3 regions of the Rahnella perminowiae genome follow, and region 1 is predicted to be linked to each of the others. Evidence: predicted binding sites of a transcription regulator. Region 1 holds the regulator's gene; each other region holds the start of a gene.
What was found. The regulator LexA, encoded in region 1, represses DNA repair genes until DNA is damaged. The targets are predictions, from matches to a motif close to TNCTGTATGTACATACAGNA.
Positions count from the first base shown of each region.

Region 2: the regulator LexA is predicted to act here: its motif matches at 971-990, upstream of J1781_RS25055 (metal-dependent hydrolase).
Region 3: the regulator LexA is predicted to act here: its motif matches at 1,290-1,309, upstream of J1781_RS08660 (YebG family protein).

Region 1 is NZ_JAFMOT010000185.1:234,764-237,036, reverse strand. Features, by position in the region: gene plsB (glycerol-3-phosphate 1-O-acyltransferase PlsB) at 1-38, opposite strand, end outside; gene J1781_RS20385 (diacylglycerol kinase) at 274-642, shown strand; gene lexA (transcriptional repressor LexA) at 762-1,370, shown strand; gene dinF (MATE family efflux transporter DinF) at 1,653-2,273, shown strand, end outside.
Region 2 is NZ_JAFMOT010000188.1:317,864-320,136, forward strand. Features, by position in the region: gene kduI (5-dehydro-4-deoxy-D-glucuronate isomerase) at 1-16, shown strand, start outside; gene kduD (2-dehydro-3-deoxy-D-gluconate 5-dehydrogenase KduD) at 95-856, shown strand; gene J1781_RS25055 (metal-dependent hydrolase) at 1,009-1,566, shown strand; gene J1781_RS25060 (L-cystine transporter) at 1,755-2,273, shown strand, end outside.
Region 3 is NZ_JAFMOT010000168.1:56,588-58,860, forward strand. Features, by position in the region: gene J1781_RS08650 (TetR/AcrR family transcriptional regulator) at 1-412, opposite strand, end outside; gene J1781_RS08655 (O-methyltransferase) at 544-1,209, shown strand; gene J1781_RS08660 (YebG family protein) at 1,323-1,667, shown strand; gene J1781_RS08665 (hypothetical protein) at 1,727-2,062, opposite strand.

The DNA of each region.
Region 1 (2,273 bases):
TTCAATAATGTGTAATAAAGTCTACGCCAACCTGACATAAAAACGTGAAGCCTCTTGTTAGCCATTTCGCCGCAAGGATACCAGAAAGCTCAGATGAGATCTGTGGTGATGCAATACCCTTCTTATTTCAAGCCGCAGGGGTGTTGGCTTAAGACGTTCACCCGAATCACTTACTCATGTAAGCTCATCAGGATTCACTTCTTTACCGCCTTTCTGCACCCCGACTATTTGGGGTATAAAGTGCGGCAAATTCTCTAAGGATCAGTAAAAGAAATGGCTAACCAAGTCACTGGATTTACCCGAATTTATAAAGCAGCTGGCTATTCCTGGAAAGGGCTGAAAGCGGCATGGCAAAATGAAGCGGCCTTTCGCCAGGAAGCCAGCGTCGCTATTCCGTTAATTTTGTTATCTTTTTGGTTTGATGTCAGCCCCGTAGAACGCATTCTGCTGGTGGGATCCGTTGTTTTGGTCTGTGTCACTGAACTGCTCAACAGCGCGGTGGAATGCGCGATAGACCGTATCGGATCTGAGTTTCACGTACTTTCAGGCCGTGCAAAAGATATCGGCTCGGCTGCCGTACTTCTGACCATCATATTGGCGTTTTTTGTCTGGGTCAGCATCTTTTGGCCACGATGGTTCTGATTTGGAATCTGCATTCCAGGAATCAACGTTATGCCCTGTTTTTATTCAATCTTAGGTTTTCATTGATCGTTTAGCTGTATATACTCACAGCAAGACTGTATAAACAACCAGGGGGCGGAATGAAAGCTTTAACGACCAGACAACAAGAGGTCTACGACCTTATTCGCGATCATATCTCCACCACCGGTATGCCACCCACCCGCGCAGAGATTGCATCACGTCTGGGGTTCCGTTCCCCCAATGCGGCGGAAGAGCATCTCAAAGCGCTGGCGCGTAAGGGTGTTATTGAGATTGTTTCCGGCGCATCACGCGGCATTCGTTTGCTGATGGAAGAAGAAGAGGGTTTACCGCTGATCGGCCGGGTTGCTGCCGGTGAGCCGTTGCTGGCCCAGCAACATATTGAAGGACACTATCAGGTCGATCCGGCCATGTTTAAGCCGAGTGCCGATTTCCTGCTGCGTGTCAGCGGTATGTCGATGCGTGATATCGGTATTCTTGATGGCGATCTGTTGGCTGTACATAAAACGCAAGACGTGCGTAATGGACAGGTTGTCGTGGCCCGTATAGACGATGAAGTCACCGTGAAACGTCTGAAAAAACAGGGCAGTGTGGTGCAGTTATTGCCTGAAAACAGCGATTTCCAGCCGATCGTGGTTGATTTACGTGAGCAGAATTTCAGCATTGAAGGGTTGGCCGTAGGCGTCATCCGCAACGGTGACTGGATCTGACCTTCGTACTTCGGGCTGCAGATGCGTTGGCTGCGTGCGTTCACCCGAATCACTGACTCCTGTCAGCTCATCGGGATTTTTTTACTTGCCGCCTTCCTGCAACTCGAATGACTCGGTCAGATATTACTGGGTCAAATTCTTGATCCCAATGGTCATATTGTTGATTTGCGGGTTCGTTAGCCGCCTCTGACATACCGCTAAGCTTTAACGTTTCATCTCGTCGCCCCTTCCGGGGCGATGTCACTTACAGGCATAACCTGAACCTCCGGCATGAGATTCTCTATGCAACATCATTCCCTGCGACAAACACTCAAAAACACCTTTTTAAGCCCCGCCGATAAGGCGCTCTGGAGGCTGGCATTGCCGATGATTTTTTCAAATATCACGGTGCCTCTTCTCGGGCTTGTGGATACGGCGGTGATCGGTCATCTCGACAGCCCGGATTATCTCGGCGGAGTGGCTGTGGGTTCGATGATCACGACTTTCCTCTTTATGCTCTTACTTTTTTTACGGATGAGTACCACCGGCATGACCGCTCAGGCGCTGGGCGCGAATGATAACCGGTTGCTGGCGCGCGCTTTCGTACAACCCTTTCTGCTGGCCGTATTGTCTGGTCTCACCATAGTGTTGTTCCGGCACCCCCTGATGGAACAGGCGTTTCATATCGTCGGGGGCAGCCAACCGGTGCTTGAACAGGCGAGGCTGTTTATCGAAATTCGCTGGTTCAGTGCCCCGGCTTCACTGGCGAATCTGGTGATCCTTGGCTGGCTGTTGGGCATTCAGTATGTTCGCGGGCCGGTGATTTTGCTGATTGCCGGGAATCTGCTGAATATCATTCTGGATCTGTGGCTGGTGATGGGGCTGGGCTGGAATGTGCGTGGTGCTGCCATGGCGACGGCAAGT
Region 2 (2,273 bases), on a different contig from region 1:
CAGCGAACTGCGTTAACTCCTCCCCGCTCTGCTTTAACCGGCAGAGCGACTCATCTTTTATGGCGAACGCGCCGTGGCAAAAGAGACTCTGAATATGATCCTCAGTTCATTTGAATTAAGCGGCAAAGTCGCCATCGTCACCGGTTGCAATACCGGGCTGGGCCAGGGCATGGCGCTAGGCCTTGCGCAGGCGGGATGCGATATCGTGGGTATTAACCTGTCAGCACCTGCAGAAACAGAAAAAAAGGTCACCGCGGCAGGTCGCCGATTTCTCGATCTGAGAGCAGACCTGAGCAGCATTCAGGGTATTCCGGAGCTGATTGAGAAGGCTGTCGGAGAATTTGGTCATATCGATATTCTGATCAATAACGCCGGGATTATCCGTCGCGAAGATGCCATCGAATTCAGCGAGAAAAACTGGGATGATGTGATGAATGTGAACAGTAAAACGCTGTTCTTTATGTCTCAGGCAGCCGCGAAACAGTTCATCAAGCAAGGCAACGGCGGCAAGATTATAAATATTGCCTCTATGCTCTCCTATCAGGGTGGAATAAGGGTGCCTTCCTATACGGCGTCAAAAAGCGCCGTAATGGGTCTGACCCGACTGATGGCCAATGAATGGGCGAAGCACAACGTCAATGTGAATGCGATCGCCCCAGGATATATGGCGACCAACAACACGGAACAGTTGCGTGCAGATGAAGAACGCAGCAAAGAAATCCTCGACAGGATCCCCGCCGGACGCTGGGGTCTGCCAGAAGATGTGATGGGGCCGGTCGTCTTTCTGGCGTCAAAAGCATCTGATTACGTTAATGGCTACACGATTGCCGTCGATGGCGGTTGGCTTGCGCGTTAATGGCACCATAAGTGACACCGAAAGGCGTCTGTTTATACGCCTTTCTTGTTTTTTATCAGCTCGTTGACAATTAGTTACAGGGCATCTCTTCCAAGATTGTGACAGTTTCACTTATACTGGATAAAATAACAGTTATCCAGTTCGGACGCGTCATGACGGCGGAAGGCCATCTCATTTTCTCAATAGCCTGTGCAGTATTTGCCAAGAAGGCACAGCTTTCTCCCGAGCTGGCGCATGGTGACTGGTGGCATATCATTCCCGGCTCTTTGCTTACTTGTCTGCTGCCTGATATTGATCACCCCAAATCGGTGCTGGGACAGCGTCTCAAATGGCTGTCAGCCCCCATCGCGCGGGCTTTCGGTCACCGCGGGTTCACTCACAGTTTGCTGGCTGTGGCCGGTGGGATTTTTCTTTTACGTACTCATTTCCCTCACGACTGGGTGATCCCAGCTGACGCTTTCCACGCCATGATTATTGGTTATCTGAGCCATATTCTGGCTGATATGCTGACACCCGCAGGTGTGCCACTGCTCTGGCCTTGTCGGTGGCGTTTCCGGTTACCTTTAATTAACAGTCAGCAAGGGAATCAGCTCGAACGGACACTCTGCCTTATTCTGGTCGGTCTGACCCTTTTCTGGCCAGACTGGACGCCCATCATTGGTGCAATAAATCCGGATTTTTTTAATCACCTGCTGAAATTATTCATCTGAACAGAATGAAACACTGCCAGATTGGCTAAAATCAATACAAATATCACCAAAAAGTTATAACGAATTACTTTTGGATATAAATAGTCAGGCCATCAAACTGTTATTCTGCACCCCAATGCTTTGGGATGGTGCAGTCCTTTCCGGAAACACCCGTTTCATTTATCAAAATTATAAGTTTGGAGTCTGGTATGAATCTTCCGCTCGTTCTTAACGTAGTGGTTTTCGTTGCCCTGCTTTTGCTGCTGGCGCAAACCCGCCACAAGCAATGGAGTCTGGCAAAAAAAGTTTTGCTGGGTCTGGCTATGGGTGTGGTATTTGGCCTGGCTTTACAGCTGATCTACGGTTCCGATGATCCGGTACTGAAAACCTCAATTACCTGGTTCAATGTTGTCGGTAACGGCTACGTCCAGTTGCTGCAAATGATCGTCATGCCGCTGGTGTTTGTCTCTATTCTGAGCGCAGTGGCGAAACTGCATAACGCGTCATCGTTGGGTAAAATCAGTTTACTGACCATCGGCACCCTGCTGTTCACCACGCTTATCGCTTCTCTGGTGGGTATATTCGTGACCGGCCTGTTCGGTCTCACCGCTGACGGCCTGGTACAGGGCACGCAGGAAACGGCGCGGCTGACGGCAATTCAGACTAATTATGTCGGCAAAGTGGCTGACCTGAGCGTGCCTCAGCTGATTCTTTCCTTTATACCGAAG
Region 3 (2,273 bases), on a different contig from region 1:
GCGCTTCCAGCGCCTCCGGGGCGTCACGATAAAACGGTGCGGCGTCACTGAGCGCGCCACGCATCTGCGCTTCCTCACATTCGGAACGGATAAATTCATGCACCAGAATACGTAAGCGCACGGCAGGGGTCTTTTCTGCGTCCTGAAGAATGCTGCGCAGCATATCACGGGTTCGCCGCCACTCGTCGCTTTGCAGACGAAACAAAATCGCCGCTTTATTGGGAAAGTACTGATACAGCGAACCGATGCTGATTCCGGCTCTTTCAGCGACGCGACCGGTAGTAAAACGGGCGGCGCCTTCCTTCGCTAAAACCTGAGCAGCGGCTTCAAGAATGGTCGCCACCAGCCCGGCTGAGCGGGATTGTTTTGGCTCTTTACGTGAGGAAACCTGCGGGATGCGGCGGTGGGTCATGACGGGCTGAGTCCTCAAAAAAGAATGCGAATAGTGGAGGCAACGAAAACATCGCATAATTTTAAACGCGATGAATCACTCGCATTCTAGTCAGTTATGACACGTTGCTCAATGTTAAACAGGATAATCCTATGACCACAGAAAACACTCTGACCTGCGCACCGATGGCGCCATTACTCGACCGTCTTTTCAATGAAGCCAGCGCTGCAGCCCGTTTCGATTTCACGCAGATACCGGAAGAAGAAACTACGCGCATGATGCACAGCAAAACAGAATATCTGAATTTATATAGTCTGCTGAAACACATGTGGCTGCCGGTATCACGCGAGACAGGCAAACTGCTGTATATGCTGGCGCGAAGTACTAAGGCAACATCGGTGGTGGAATTTGGCATGTCGTTCGGGCTTTCCACGTTGTATCTGGCGGCGGCGTTGCGCGATAACGGCGGCGGTAAGGTCATCACCAGCGAGTTTGAGCCGACAAAAGTGGCAAAGGCACGGGAACATTTTGTGCAGGCTGGCGTGAGCGATTTAGTCGAAATTCGTGTCGGTGACGCGCTGAACACACTGGCCGTTGATCTGCCAGAGACCATCGATTTACTGATTCTCGATGGCGCAAAAGTACTTTATGACGATATTCTGCATTTGCTGGAAAGCCGTTTTCATCCGGGCACGATGATCATCGCCGACAATGCGAGCTACAACCAGAACTATCTTACCCATGTGCGTTCGGCGGAGAACGGTTATCTTTCTGTACCATTCAGTGATGATGTCGAGCTTTCAGTCAGGCTGCGCTGATCAGACACCCGGGCAGAGCGATCCAGGCTCAGCACTATAAAAAACAGGCCGGATGATGTATCCTTCACTGATTATTGGTATACTGGATATAATTACAGTATAAGGAGCGAATTATGGCTGTTGAAACAAAATTTGTTGTTGTCAGAAAAGGTGAAGAGAAAATGACTTTTGCCAATAAGAAAGAAGCAGATGCATACGACAAAATGCTGGACATGGCAGATGCTTTTACTGAATGGCTGTCACAAAGCAATCTCGACCTGGATGAAACACTCGCGGAAAATATTGCGCTTCACCTTGCTGAACACAAAGATACCGTCCAGCATATTTTGCGCACCAGCAAACTGCCCGAAGAGGGGACAGCGCAGCAGCCCGTCGCACCAGCCGATACCACCGCTGAAGACCGGGCTGTCGCTGAACCTGCCGCGACCAAAAAAGTACGTGCGGTCAAAGCAGCCTGATAGAGAACGTCAACATAATGCGGGAACACATCCCGCATTCTTTTATCCTCTCCCCATCTTTATCCTGCCTGATATCGCTGAAGCAAGGTGTCCTGACATTGCTGTTGTGTTCTGATTTTTTCGCGATCGGTTTTGCTGAGCGATGTCCATGTTTCAATCACCTTATCCGCTTCATCCTCATTAAACTCTGGCTTATTGATCGACGACGGAGACTGAGATTGCGTCGAAATATCTTTGATCTGCTCACGGAAATAATCCGCAGTACCATCAGGTTTATTAAGCGCGGAGCTACAGAGGATATTGATATAGGTCGCGGGAGTATGTTGCGAAGTCGTGTCTTCGGCGACAGCAGAACCCGCGATCAACAGGGTGAGTAACAATGCGATTCGTCTCATAGCGTCTCCTTATGTTGAACACCTTAAGGGTAGAAGACTCCACAACCCGGAAGGGCCGCATGCGGGACAGAATAGTCTGAAATGCATAAGAAACCTCAGAGACATGCATTTCCAACCACTGATTCGTTCACGGATAAAACCTGATTAACATTTTGTTACTTATTAAAACTCATCCACATCGCGACATGGTTAACGTTAATAATTACTATTT